Regions from separate parts of the Acidovorax sp. GW458-11-26-14-TSB4 genome, predicted to be linked through region 2. Evidence: predicted binding sites of a transcription regulator. Region 2 holds the regulator's gene; the other holds the start of a gene.
The links. Region 2 encodes FNR, which switches genes on or off when oxygen is low (the NO sensors DNR and NnrR bind a similar motif). Its sites were predicted from a motif close to TTGATNNNNATCAA; they were not measured.
Positions count from the first base shown of each region.

Region 1 (7,092 bases), on a different contig from region 2:
GCCCTTCCCCGGACTCAGGCAGGGCCCTGGTTACCAAGCGGTTACCGCTGTAAGCCTGGGCTGCTACACTTTGGTACATATTTGTGGGGCATCGCGCCTCTCCCTCCGGGTCCGGCCGCCATGTCCTTGCTGTCCATTGCCCCAGAACGCCTGCCGTCTGGGGAATCTTCCGACGCGTCTTTGGAGCGCACGCTGCGCGAGCAGCAGACGCTGCTGGAGAGCGCGGGCGTGGGCATCGTGTTCATCCGCCAGCGCGTGGTGGTGCGCTGCAACCAGCGCTATGCGGAGATCTTCGGCTATGAGTCGGCGCAGCGCCTGGCGGGCCTGAGCAGCGAGGCCTTCTACCCTGACCGCGAGGCCTTCCGTGCCCTGGGGCGTGAAGCCTATCCCGTGCTGGCCCAGGGCCAGGCCTTCCGGGTGGAGCGCCAGATGCGCCGGCGCAACGGGCGGCTGTTCTGGGGCAGCCTCACGGGCCGGCTGATCAACCCGGCCGACACGAGCGAGGGTTCCATCTGGATCCTCGACGACATCGACGAGCAAAAGCAGGCCCAGGCCCTCCTGAGCGCCGCCGTGCGCGAAAAGCAGGTGCTGTTCGACCAGGCCATGGTGGGCATCGTCTTCCTGCGCGACCGGCACATGACGCGTTGCAACCGCCATTTCGAACACATGCTGGGCTATGGCCAGGGCGAGCTGGCAGGCAGCCCGTCACGGCGCTGGTATGCCAGCGACCAGGACTGGGCCGAGGTGGGCCAGCGCTGCTACCCCGTGATTTCGGCCGGCCAGTCCTACGCGGGCGAGGTGACGCTGTGCCGCAAGGATGGCACGCCGCTGGCGTGCGAGGTGCGCGCCAAGCTCATCGATCCCGACGACCCGGCCCAGGGATCGATCTGGATCACCATGGACATCTCCGAGCGCAAGGAGGCCCAGGCAGCACTGGCGCGCGTGCACGAGGAACTGGAATTCCAGGTGCAGGAGCGCACGCGCCAACTGAGCGACACGGTGGACGACCTGCACCGCGAGATCAGCGACCGCAAGGCCGACCAGGACCGCATCTACTGGCTGGCCCACTACGACCCGCTCACCGGCCTGCCCAACCGTGCCCTGCTGTCCGAGCGCGCGCAGGAGGCCATCCGCGTGGCACAGGAAGGCAACACGCCGCTGGCGCTGATCTTCCTGGACCTGGACCACTTCAAGCACGTCAACGACTCGCTGGGCCACCGCGTGGGCGACGCCCTTCTGGTCGAGATCGCCAAGCGCCTGCGCGCCGTGGTGCGCGACAAGGACACCGTCTCGCGCCTGGGCGGCGACGAGTTCATCCTGCTGCTGCCGGGCGCCAACGCCCACGGCGCCGCGCGCGTGGCCGGCAAGCTGCAGGAGGCCTCGCGCCAGCCCTACCAGATCGACCACCATGAGCTGACCATGGCGCCCTCCATGGGCATCGCGCTGTTCCCGCAGGATGGCAGCGACTTCGACACGCTGACCCAGTCGGCCGACGTGGCCATGTACCGCGCCAAGCTCGACGGGCGCAATACCTTCCGTTTCTTCACGCCCGAGATGCAGGCCCAGTCGGTGCGTGCGCTGCAGGTGGAGAACGCGCTGCGCCGGGCGCTGGAGCGCGGCCAGCTGCACCTGCACTACCAGCCCCAGATCCACCTGGCCACCGGCCAGGTGCACAGCGTGGAGGCCCTGCTGCGCTGGGAGCATCCGCAGATGGGCAGCATCTCGCCGACCGAGTTCATCCCCATCGCCGAGGACAGCGGCCAGATCCTGCAGATCGGCGAATGGGTGCTGCGCACCGCCCTGACCCAGCTCAAGGACTGGCACGCCAACGGCTTTCCGGGGCTGACCATGGCGGTCAACCTGTCGGCGATCCAGTTCCGCCAGCCGCAGTTGCCCGAGCTGGTGAGCCGCATCCTGACCATCTTCGAGCTGCCGCCTGATTGCCTGGAGCTGGAGCTGACCGAGGGCGTTGCGGTCGACGACCCGCACTCGGCCGTGGAGACCATGGACAGCCTGCACGCGCGCGGCGTGCGCATGTCCATGGACGACTTCGGCACCGGCTACTCATCGCTGAGCCAGCTCAAGCGCTTTCAGATCTTCAAGCTCAAGATCGACCAGTCCTTCGTGCGCGACCTGGGCGATGACGGCAACGACCGCGCCATCGTGAGCGCCATCATCCGCATGGCCCAGGCCCTGGGCATGCGCACCACGGCCGAGGGCGTGGAAACGCCGGAGCAACTGGCCTTCCTGCGCGAGCAGGGCTGCGACGAGGCCCAGGGCTACCTGTTCAGCCGGCCGTTGCCGGCCGACGAGCTCGAACTCTTCTTGCGCCAGTACCTGCCAGCGTAGCCCTCCCGCGGCGTCAAGACAGCGGCTGCACCGCCTGCGCCAACTGCACGCGGTGTTTGCCGGAGCGCTTGGCCTGCAGCATGGCCTCGTCCGCCTCGGCCAGCAGCTCCTGCGCATCGAGCCGGCCCTGCGACAGCGCCACCCCGATGCTCATGCCCACCTGCACGGGCGCGCCGCCGGCCGGCAGGTGCACGGGCTGGCAGGCGGCCTGCATCAAGCGATCGAGCACGGCCCGCCATTCGTCGCCCGCCACCGGGCTGAGCACCAGCACGAACTCGTCGCCCCCGATGCGCGCCGCCGTGTCCGATGCGCGGATGCTGCCGGAAATGCGCCGGGCCAGCTCGACCAGGAGCTGGTCGCCCGCATCGTGCCCGAACCGGTCGTTCACGGCCTTGAACCCATCCAGGTCGGCAAAGCACACTGCGACCTCGTGGCCGGCGCGCTGCGCCGCCGCCAGGGCCTGGTGCAGGCGGTCCACCAGCAGCAGGCGGTTGGGCAGCTGCGTGAGCGCATCGTGGAAGGCCACATGGGTGATCTGCGCATGCGCGCGCTTGGCCGCGGAGATGTCCACCGCCATCCAGAAGGTCTCGCTGTCCGACAGGCGCACGCCGCTCAGGTCCACCCAGATGGCTTCTCCGCTGCTGTGCTGCAGGCGAACGTCGGTGCGGTAGTTCTGCCCCTGGCGCAGACGCAGCGCGGCGGCCTCCTCCACGTGGCGGTAGTCTTCGCCACGGGCATACAGGGTCTGCACCTCGGCGCCCTCGAGCTCGTCGGGCCCTCGGCCCAGCATGCGCTCCATGGCGGCGTTCTTCCAGGTGATGGTGCGGCCGCTGAGCTTGACCATGCCCACCAGGTCGCTGTTGAGCATGGCCGACTGTTCGTGCAGCAGGGCCTGCACCTGGCGCAGCGCCTCGTGCTGCGCCGTCACATCGACCGCCACGGTGCGGCTCATCAGGAAGTCGCCCTGCCCGTCCTGTCCATCGCGCACGGCCGTGGAGTTGATGCGCACGAAGCGGCGCGCGGCGCCCGGCGGCGCCAGCTCGACCTCGATCTCGGGCGCCCGCTCCTGCAGGGTGAGCATGAGAAAGTGGTCATGGAAGCGCTGGCGGTGCTCTCCGTGCAGCAGCTCGCCAAAGCGGGTATGGGAATCCAGGGGCGTGCTGCCCAGCCATTGCTGCAGGGTGGCATTGATGTGAACGACACAGCCATCGGCATCGAGCGAGAAATACCCGCAGGGTGCATGGTCGTAGAGGTCGCGCATGCGCGCGGCGGACTCTTCGACACGCTGCAAGAGGCGCTTCCTGTCGGTAATGTCCCGGGCGGAGCCGAAGATCAGCAACCGCCCGTCGATGTCCACCGCATGCCAGTGCAGATCGACGTCGATGACCTCGCCGTCCGCCCGCCGGTGCTGAACCTCGACACGCTGCCGGTCACCATCACGCACTTTGGCCAGCCAGCCGCGGATGGCTGTTTCGTTCTGGTTGGCATCCCAGCTGGACACATGCCGGCCCTGCAGCACCTCCCGGGAGGATCGGTGCATCTGCGCGAAAGATTCACTCATCTCGACCAGGTGGCCCTGCTGGTCGATGATGTGGATGCCATCGCCGGCCACGCGCAGCAGGATCTGCGTGCGCCGGCTCTGCGCCTCCAGGGCGCGCAGGGTGCCCAGTTCGCGCTGCCCCAGCCGGTAGACCACGATGGCGGCAGCGCAGCTGAGCAGCCACATGAGCCCCGCCATCAGCGACAGGGTGCGAGCCTCCTGCGCCAGGGGCTGGAAGAAATGCTGGTTGTTGAGCCCTGCAAAGACGATGAACGGCCAGCCCTGCACTTCACGGTAGGCGACGGTCCGCTCCACTCCATCGGTCGCGGAAGCGGCCGTGTAGACCCCGGATGAAGGCTTGTTCGCCAGGGCAGCCCGCAGCTCGTCGGAGACCTGGGTCGATCCGATCTCGACGTGGACCTCGTTCCCGGGCGACATCCATGCCACGAAACGCAGATCCCGCGTCCTGAGCGTGATGGCGTCGCGCTCACCCAGCTCGTAGCCGTGGAACATCTGTGCAAAGTGGTCCACCCGGATGGTCGCGTACAGGACCCCTGCGAACTGACCATTCACGCGCAAGGGGCGCGCGATGACGATCACCCAGTTGCCCGAGATCTGCGACACCACGGGCCGGGAGACGATGGGATCGCCCGAAGTGGCCTGCCGGGCTTGCTGGAAGAAGGCTCGGTGCGAGATGTCGGCCGCCGGCGCCCCGGCCTCCAGGTTGCCCCACCGCACCGCCCCCTTCTCGTCCGCCAGGCGAAAGCCCTCGGCGCCCACGAGCAGGATGCGCCGGTCATCGAGCAGGCGCTGGATGTCGTCGTCTGCCATCCGCGAGCCATACCCACTGCGCAGGAGGTCGTCCAGCGTCATCCTGAGCACCGCATCGATCAGGCCCAGTTCAGAGCCCACATTGGCACCGGTGATCGCCACCAGGCTTTCCGCCGTGGTGCGGGCGCGCTCCTCGTGGTTCTGCCGCGAAGAAGACAGCACCCACAGCACCAGGGCCCCGAGCAGCAAGGCCAGCAGCATGTTGGCCACGATCAGCAGCGCGCGCAGCCTGCGGCCGGGAGGCTCGGCGCTCACGGATGCGGGTGGGGAAATCTCGGCCATGGCCCATGCTAGCGCAAGCCAGGGCCCCGAAATACCGGGCCTTCCCCTGCCCTCACCGGCTTGCTGCTGCACGAGGGCGCAAGCGCCTTTGATGCACATCAAGGGGCCCGGCGGCCGCCGGTGGTCCACTCACCTCCATGCCCGGCCTCTGCACCGGGCGCGGAAACGCTTTTTTTTACCGATGGAGAAATCAAAGATGATGACCAGGAACACCGCCGCCGTGCTGCTCACCGCCGTGCTCGCCGGCCCGGCATCCGCCGCCACCTGCGACGTGGAGATCGAGGGCAACGACGCCATGCAGTTCAACAAGCAGAGCATCGCCGTGCCCGCCAGCTGCAAGCAGTTCACGGTGAAGCTCAAGCATGTGGGCAAGCTGCCCAAGACGGCCATGGGCCACAACTGGGTGCTGGCCAAGGCGGCCGACGCCCAGGCCACGGCCACGGACGGGATTGGCGCAGGCGCGGACAAGGCCTATGTCAAGGCCGGCGACACCCGTGTGATCGCGCACACCAAGCTCATCGGCGGCGGCGAAAGCGATGCCGTGGCCTTCGACGTGGCCAAGCTCAAGGCGGGCGAGGCCTATGCCTGGTTCTGCTCCTTCCCCGGGCATTCCAGCCTGATGAAGGGCACGTTGACCCTCACCAAGTAAAAGGACGCCCGGCGGCTGGGCGACACGTCAGAATCGCGGGTTGGGAACACGAAGGAAGGCCCCCGACCCATGAGCATCGTTGTCTACTGGCTGGAAGCGCCCGGCATGCCTGCCATGCAGGCCTTTGAGGGTGGCCAGCTGGTCCCCGCACTGCAGTTGTGCGAGGAAAAGCGCAAGGCCGGAAAGCGCCACGTGAGCCTGTCCACCGAACTCGCGGACAGCGTGGGGCGCGCCGGTGTGAGCACCGTCGACGCCAGGCTGCTGCCGGACGGCACGCCGTACGACTGGAGCAAATCCCACCGGGGCGCAGGGCCCCAGAAATGACGCTGCCGCAGCACCCGGCCCACCCGGGGGAGGGTATGCCTGCGGTGCCCCGCCCCGCCCTGCTTGCGCAGGTGCTGCGCACGGCGCCCCGCCGCTATCGCCTGCCCGGCCAGCCGGATGCAGGGACGCAGGCCGGCCCCGCGGCCGCCATGGCCCTGGCCATCGAACGCGCGCGCCAGGCCCTGGCAGAGGCACGGCAGCCCGATGCCGCCACGCTGCAGTCGTTCCTCGATGCCCTGGCCCGCCTGATCCGGGAGGCGATGCGCACGGACGAGGGGGACGCAGCCTACCAGGCCCTGCTGCTCGCAGGCCGGGTGCCGCAGGTGCAGGAGTACATCGACCTACAGAACCATGCCGAGCAGGACCGCCGGCAACTGCGCGCGGGCGCCAATGCCGTGGCACACCCGGCCAGGCGCCAGCACCTGGGCCCCGGCGCGCTGCGCGAGGCCCTGGAGCGCCTGCACGCCCAGGCGGATTCGGCGCAGTGGGCTGCGCTCGGCGATACGGCGCAGGCCGTGCAGGCCATGGCACCGTCTGCCGGAGATGCGGCACTGCAGCGCGGCCTGTCCCGGCTGCTGGACGGGCCTGCACTGGCCCGTCTGCAGCGCTCCACGGCGCTGGAAGAAGACCCGCAGGTGCAGGCCTACCAGCGCCTGCGCGACCGGCAGGGCCCCCGCCCGGGCACGGCCGAGGCCGCCGCCTATGGCGACACGGCGCAACAGCGCGGTGCGGCCATGGAGGCACTGGCCACCCGGGCCCTGCAGGCCCTGGCGCATCGGCTGGACAGGGCAGACGGCACCGGCGGTGCCTGGCGCGTGGTGACCTCGCTGCGGGTGCCGCCCTCCATTCCCGCCAGCGCCGAGCGCGCCAAGAGCGAGTGGGATGCCGTGCTGCTGCGCCAGGCACCGGGCACCGCAGGCCAGCCGCCGGCCTGGGACGTCTGCCTGCTGCTGGAGGCCAAGGCCTCGGTGGATGCGGTGGCCAGTGATTTTTCGCGCCTGCGGCGCGGCCTGCGCCTGCTCGGCCATGCCGACGCGGGCACGGTGTACACCTTCCTCTGCCGGGAGGGCGAAGTGCTGCTGCGCGGCGCCTCCCTGAGCGCACTGGACGGGCCGGA
Region 1 is NZ_JBWKYR010000005.1:277,128-284,219, forward strand. Features, by position in the region: gene AC07X5_RS13850 (EAL domain-containing protein) at 121-2,349, shown strand; gene AC07X5_RS13855 (sensor domain-containing diguanylate cyclase) at 2,363-5,002, opposite strand; gene azu (azurin) at 5,199-5,651, shown strand; gene AC07X5_RS13865 (hypothetical protein) at 5,721-5,975, shown strand; gene AC07X5_RS13870 (3-deoxy-D-arabino-heptulosonate 7-phosphate synthase) at 5,972-7,092, shown strand, end outside.
Region 1: a site for FNR is predicted at 5,091-5,104, ahead of azu (azurin). Genes of this name have one in related genera too.

Region 2 (7,092 bases):
TGCCGTCGAGCTGTGCACGGCGCTCGGCAGACGCCTCGGACAGCTCCTGCTCGGCCATGTCGATCACCAGCCGGTCGTTGGAAAAGCCCAGAAACACCCGGCCCGTGGCCGACCACAGCGTGGAGAGCACCGAGCCCGCGCGGATGTTCACCGTGACGGGTAGGGTGGGCTCTTCCATGCGCAGCACGGTGGCGCCTTTGTTGCCCATCACCGCCAGGAAGGCGGTGACTTCCAGCGCCTGGCGCAGCCGCTGCAGGGAGGCCTCGCCCAGGCGGATCGGGTCGCACTGGCGCAGGGCGGCCAGGCCAATGGCGATGGACTCCTGGGCCAGGTAGTAGTGCTGGTTGGTGGGCGACTGCTCGACAAAGCCCTGCTGGCACAGGCTGGCCAGGTAGCGGTGCACCTTGGCGGGGCTCTCGTCGACCTCGGCGGCGGTCGCGGTCAGGCTGGCGGCGCCGCCCAGGCGGGTCAGCGCCTTCAGGACGCTCAGGCCCATTTCTGCCGACTGGACGCGCTGGCGGCGGTCGGCCACCCGGACGGTGGAGGAAGGTGTGTTCATGCTTGGAAACCTAGGGTAAACGCTGCCCCGTGGCATTACGCATAGCGGAGTAACATCACGCAGATATTAACCTGCGAGGTATGGAAATGTTGAAGAATCGACGCTTGATTGCCGGAATGCTGGCCTTGCCGGCGCTGCTGGCATGGGCTGCCCCGGCCAGCGCGCAAACTGCCTACCCGGCCAAGGCCATCCGCTGGCTGGTGCCGTACCCGGCGGGCGGCGGCTCCGATTTTCTTGCGCGCACGGTGGGGCAGCAGCTGTCGACGCAGGTTGGCCAGCCGGTGCTGATCGACAACAAGCCCGGTGGCAACACGGCGATTGCCGCCGTCGAGACGGGCCGCTCCACGCCCGATGGCTACACCATCCTGTCGGCCGACAACGGCACCATGGTGTTCAACCCCGCGCTGTACAGCAAGCTCACCTACAACCCCAGCAAAGACCTGGTACCGGTGACGCTGATGGGCAGGTTCCCGATGATCCTAGTGGTCAACCCGGGTGCCGACTTCAAGGACGCCAAGGACTTCGTCGCCAAGGCCAAGGCCAAGCCCGGCGCCATGAGCTTCGGCTCGGCCGGCGCGGGCAGCCCGCACCACCTGGCGATGGAGCTATTGAAGGTCGATGCCGGCCTGTTCATGACCCACATCCCTTACCGCGGCGCTGCGCCGGCGCTCACGGACCTGGCCGGCGGCCAGATCCCCGCCATGATGGTCGACCTGGCCGCCGGCGGCGCCTTCATCAAGGCCGGCAAGGTGCGCCCCCTGGCCGTGGCCAGCGCCAAGCGGCTGCCGCAACTGCCCGACGTGCCGACCTTCGCCGAGCTGGGCTTCAAGAACGTCGAGGCGTCTGCCCAGGTGGGCATCGTCGCGCCCGCAGGCACGCCGGCGGATGTGGTGGCTTCGCTGCAAAAGCAGGTGGCTGCCGCCATCAACCAGCCTGCGGTCAAGCAAAAGCTGATCGATTTCGGCATCGAGCCCGTGGCCAGCACGCCGGCCCAGTATGCGGACCTGATCCGCACCGAGACGGACCGGTGGCACAAGCTGATCAAGGCCCAGCGCATCACCCTGGACTGAACCCCACCCTGGCAAGACCCCATGGCCCCTACTGGTTTGCAGCGGGCCTGGTGCCATCGTGCCACTCCCCGTTACAGTTGAAAACCCATCAGTTCAACTCAATACCGGAGAGTTTCATGCTGTCACGTCGCCATTTCCTGGGTGCTGGGCTTGCCGCCCCTGCCTTGTACGCTGCGGGTTCGTTCGTGCCCGTGTGGGCGCAGAACGCGCCCAACTTCGGTACGCCCACCCTGCCCAACCCCGGCTTTCGGCGCATGAAGGTGGGCGATGTGGAGGTGGTGGCGCTGGTCGATGGCATCACGCGCCGCCCGCTGGGCGAGGAGTTCGTGAAGAACGCGCCGCTGGCCGAAGTGCGCGCGCTGCTCACCTCGCAGGGCCTGCCCACGGACTACATCGACGTGCCCTACACCCCCTTCCTGGTGGTCGCAGGCGGGCGCAAGATCCTGATCGACACGGGCCTGGGCGAGTTCGGCGGGCCTACCACCGGCAAGCTGCTGGAAAGCCTGGCCGCTGCAGGCCTGAAGGCCGATGACATCGACACCGTGCTCATCAGCCACTACCACGGCGACCACATCAACGGCATTCGCAACAAGGCGGGCGCGCTGACCTTCCCCAAGGCCAAGGTGCTGGTGCCGGCTGCCGAGCATGCCTTCTGGATGGACGATGCCCGCATGGCGGCCGCCCCTGCAGGCATGAAGGGCGCCTTCGAGAACGTGCGCCGCACTTTTGCAACCATGCCGGCCGACACGCTGGTGCAGTTCGGCGCGGGCACCGAAGTGGCGCCAGGCATCCAGTCCGTGGCGGCCTACGGGCACACGCCGGGCCACACCCTGTTCGAGCTCAAGTCCGCCGGCCAGAACTTCTTTTACGTGGCCGACCTGACCAATGTGCCGGCCCTGTTCGCACGCAACCCTGACTGGGCCGTGACCTTCGACATGGACGCCGAGGCCGCGCGCAAGGTGCGGCGCGAGGTGTTCCAGCGCATTACCGCCAGCAATGCCATGCTGGGGGGCTTCCACTTCCCGTTCCCGGCATTCGGGCGCATGGCTGTATCGGGCAATGGCTATGCCTTCCAGCCCGCAGCCTGAGGCGGTGGTTGGCCGGCGCGCCCTGCTGGGCGCAGGGCTGGCGTGGACCACGCTGCATGCCTGGGCCGCCCAGGACACCGAGGCCGAGGCCCTGCTGCGCAAGGGCGGGGTGGTGGCCGCATTCCGCCATGCGCTGGCGCCCGGCACCTTCGATCCACCGGGGTTTCGCCTAGGCGACTGCAGCACGCAGCGCAACCTCAGCGAAGAGGGGCGCGAGCAGGCGCGGCGCACGGGGGCGTGGTTCAAGGAGCGCCAGCTGCAGCCGGCCAAGGTGCTTTCGAGCCCGTGGTGCCGCTGCATCGACAGTGCCACGCTGGCATTCGCCGCGCCCCAGGTGTGGCCCGCGCTGGGCTCGCCGCGCGGCGCGCCGGAGACCACCGGTACCAGCCACCTGCGCGAGCTGCGCCAGGCGCTGGTGGCCGCCTCGGCACGGGGCGGTAGCTTCGAGGCCTGGTTCACGCACATGTTCGTGCTGTCCGATCTGGCCAGCAGCAACACCAGCTCGGGCGAGGCGCTGATCCTGCGGGCCGACCGCAGCGGCAAGACCGAGGTGCTGGCCCGCCTGCAGGTCCAGGCTTGAACGCCTGACGGCTCAGCTACACGTCTGCGAGTTCACGATGCGCTTGAGCGCGTCCGTATCCAGGATGCGCACATGGCGCTGCTTGACCTCGACGATGCCTTCCTCGACGAACTTGGAGAAGGTGCGGCTCACGGTTTCGAGCTTGAGGCCCAGGTAGCTGCCGATTTCCTCGCGCGTCATGCGCAGCACCAGCTCCGACTGCGAGAACCCGCGCGCATGCAGGCGCTGCACCAGGTTCAGCAGGAAGGCGGCCAGGCGCTCTTCGGCGCGCATGCTGCCCAGCAGCAGCATCACGCCGTGCTCGCGCACGATCTCGCGGCTCATGATCTTGTGCACATGGTGCTGCAGGGCGGTGACCTCGCGCGAGAGTTCCTCGATGCGGTCAAACGGCATCACGCAGACCTCGGCATCTTCGAGCGCCACGGCGTCGCAGGTGTGGTGGTCGTTCACGATGCCGTCCAGGCCGATGATCTCCCCCGCCATCTGGAAGCCCGTCACCTGGTCGCGCCCGTCCTCGGTCGCCACACAGGTCTTGAAGAAGCCGGTGCGGATGGCGTACAGCGAGGTGAAGGTCTCGCCATTGCGGAACAGCGTGCCTCCGCGCTTGACCTTGCGCCGCGTGGCCACGATCTCATCGATGCGTTCCAGCTGCGCGTCGTTCAGGCCCACGGGCATGCACAGTTCGCGCAGGTTGCAGTTGGAGCAGGCGACTTTGATGGTGAGCGGGTTCATGGGCGCAGCAGCAACAGGTTGGGGGAGCGAACGGATCGCATCCGCAGGGTGGAGCGTGGTGGTGGCTGACATGCATCAAATTGTGGGCCCTGTGGGCCTTTCAACACTTGATCCAGGTCAAGGACGGGGGACGGGAGCTGCGGCAAAGTTCATAAGAACCTGCTGACGCCTTATTTCGGGTCGCGCAAGTACCTTGTCAGGATGGGTTGCTAGGCGCAGTGCGCAGCCAATAGTTCAGCTATTGGCAAGCGCTGCAACGACGCAGACCGCCTGACAAGGCACTTGCCCGAGGGGTTGGGGTGAAATCGGGCGATTGTGGGCGCAAGTCGCTTGCATGGGCATGGGCCCATGCGGCGCACCTTGCACCCGCACTCATCCCGATTGCACCCCAACGCGACCCGAAATAAGGCGTCAGCAGGTTCTCAATAAGGAATTCCCCCGAAATGACCGCTGTGACGCCCGAACTCCTGACCCGTTTCGACGTGCCGGGCCCCCGTTATACCTCCTACCCCACGGCCGACCGCTTCGTGGAGGCTTTTGGTGAGAACGACTATGTGCTGGCCCTGGACCAGCGCAAGGCCGGCACGCCGGGCAAGGCGCTGCCGCTGTCGCTGTACGTGCACATTCCGTTCTGCGAGTCGCTGTGCTACTACTGCGCCTGCAACAAGATCATCACCAAGCACCACGACCGGGGCGATGTGTACCTGCGCTACCTGGCGCGCGAGGTGGAACTGCACACGGCCCACTGCGGCACCGGCCAGGTGGTGAGCCAGCTGCACCTGGGCGGGGGCACGCCCACCTTTCTGTCGGATGACAAGCTGCGCGAGCTGATGGCCGTGCTCAAGCGCAGCTTTGCCTTTGCACCGGGTGGCGAGTACTCCATCGAGGTGGACCCGCGCACCGTGACGGCCGAGCGCCTGGCCGTGCTGGCCGAGCTGGGCTTCAACCGCCTGAGCTTTGGCGTGCAGGATTTCGACGCCGACGTGCAGAGGGCTGTGCACCGCATGCAGCCGGCCGCGCAGGTGTTCGCGCTGGTCGAAGCGGCGCGCAGCCTGGGCTTCGAGTCGGTCAATGTGGACCTGATCTATGGACTGCCGCGCCAGACGCCCGAGTCCTTTGATCGCACGCTGGAGCAGGTCAAGGCGCTGCGGCCCGACCGCATTGCCCTGTATGCCTATGCCCACCTGCCCGAGCGCTTCAAGCCGCAGCGGCGCATCGTGCAGGCCGAGCTGCCGGCGGCGCCCTCCAAGGTGGCCATGCTGTCGCGCTCGCTGCAGCAGTTCATGGATGCGGGCTATGTGTATGTGGGCATGGACCATTTCGCGCTGCCCACCGATGCACTGGCGGTGGCCAAGCGCCAGGGGCGGCTGCACCGCAACTTCCAGGGCTACAGCACGCAGCCTGATTGCGACCTGATCGCCTTGGGGGTCTCGGCCATCGGCCGGGTGGGCGCCACCTACAGCCAGAACGCCAAGACCCTGGACGAGTACTACGACCTGCTGGACCAGGGCCGCCTGCCCGTGGTGCGCGGCCTGGCGCTGAACCGCGACGATCTGGTGCGCCGCGCCGTCATCATGGCGCTGATGTGCCAGGGCGAGCTGTTCTTCGAGTCCATCGAGGCGGGTTGGCTGATCGACTTTCGCCGCACCTTTTCGGCCGAGCTCACCCAACTGGCCGGTCTGCAGGAGCAGGGCCTGGTGAGCGTGACCGAGGAGGGCATCACCGTCACCCCCATGGGCTGGTTCTTCGTGCGCGGCATCGCCATGGTGTTCGACCGCTATTTGCAGGCGGACCGCAACCGCGCCCGGTTCTCCCGGATCATCTGACCATGCTCGCCACGCTGGGCTGGACCGCGCTGCTCATGGGCCTGGCCGGTGGCCCGCACTGCCTGGCCATGTGCGCTGCACCTTGCGGGGCGCTGGTGGGGCAGGGTGGATCGGGCGAGCAGCCCGTGCGCTGGGCCGGGACGGGTGGGGCAGGGCTTGCCCAGCCAGGTACCTCGCCGGCCCTGGGGCGGCTCGTGGCCTTCCATGGCGGGCGGGTGCTGGGCTATGCGGGCCTGGGCGTGGTGGCGGCCCTGGCCATGGGCAGCCTGGCCTGGCTCACCCAGCGCACGGCGGCCCTGCAGCCGGTGTGGACCTTTCTGCACCTGGCTGTGATGGCCTGGGGTGTGCTGCTGCTGGCGCAGGCGCGCCAGCCGGCCTGGGTGGAGCATCTGGGGCGTGGCGTGTGGCAGCGCGTGCGGCCGCTCACGGCGGGGGCGGGTGGCGTGGGGGCTGCCGGATTGCTCTGGGCGCTCATGCCCTGCGGACTGCTGTATTCGGCGCTGCTGGTGGCCGCGCTCAGCGGCGGGCCGGTGCAGGGGGCTGCCACCATGGCCTTGTTTGCCCTGGGCAGCGGCCTGTGGCTGGTGGGAGGGCCCTGGTTGTGGGCGCGGCTGCGCAGCCGCATCAACCAGGCGCGGGCCGACTGGGGCACGCGCGTGGCCGGGGGGCTGCTGTGCGCAGCGGCCGGCTGGGCGCTGTGGATGGACCTGGTCGTCAAGCCGTCGCTGTGGTGCCGGTGAAACAGCTGCGGGACGCGCCCGCGCCCGCGTCCGGGCGGAAAAATTGTTGTTTTGTGGCTCCTACGTATTTCTACGCATGCGCGTGGCCACCGGGTTTGCGTGGCACCTCGCTCCGGCCCGCTTCCAGGGGCAGGGTTTTTACCAGAGGGTAAAAAGGCCGATGCCTCGCGGAGCCCTGTGACCATGGGTATGTCCTATGACACAGGGGGACAAGACATGCGTCCAGAACTGGAGATAATGGGTGTAACCAATGGTGGCAGAGATGCCGCCATGCTTCCTCACGTATGCCCTTAGTGTGAATTCCTCCGTCCTCATCGATATCCGCCAGCTGCGCATCGGCATGTACATCCAGCTCGACCTGGGCTGGATGCACCATCCGTTTCCGGTGAGCAGCTTCCGGGTGGCGTCGGCCGAACAGATTGCCACCTTGCGCGAACTGGGGCTGACCGAGGTGCGCTACGTTCCCAAGAAAAGCGACCCCGACCTGCGCGAGCTGC
Region 2 is NZ_JBWKYR010000024.1:17,050-24,141, forward strand. Features, by position in the region: gene AC07X5_RS28210 (IclR family transcriptional regulator) at 1-559, opposite strand, end outside; gene AC07X5_RS28215 (Bug family tripartite tricarboxylate transporter substrate binding protein) at 646-1,629, shown strand; gene AC07X5_RS28220 (MBL fold metallo-hydrolase) at 1,746-2,717, shown strand; gene AC07X5_RS28225 (histidine phosphatase family protein) at 2,695-3,297, shown strand; gene fnr (fumarate/nitrate reduction transcriptional regulator Fnr) at 3,310-4,029, opposite strand; gene hemN (oxygen-independent coproporphyrinogen III oxidase) at 4,473-5,855, shown strand; gene AC07X5_RS28240 (sulfite exporter TauE/SafE family protein) at 5,858-6,595, shown strand; gene AC07X5_RS28245 (cyclic di-GMP phosphodiesterase) at 6,891-7,092, shown strand, end outside.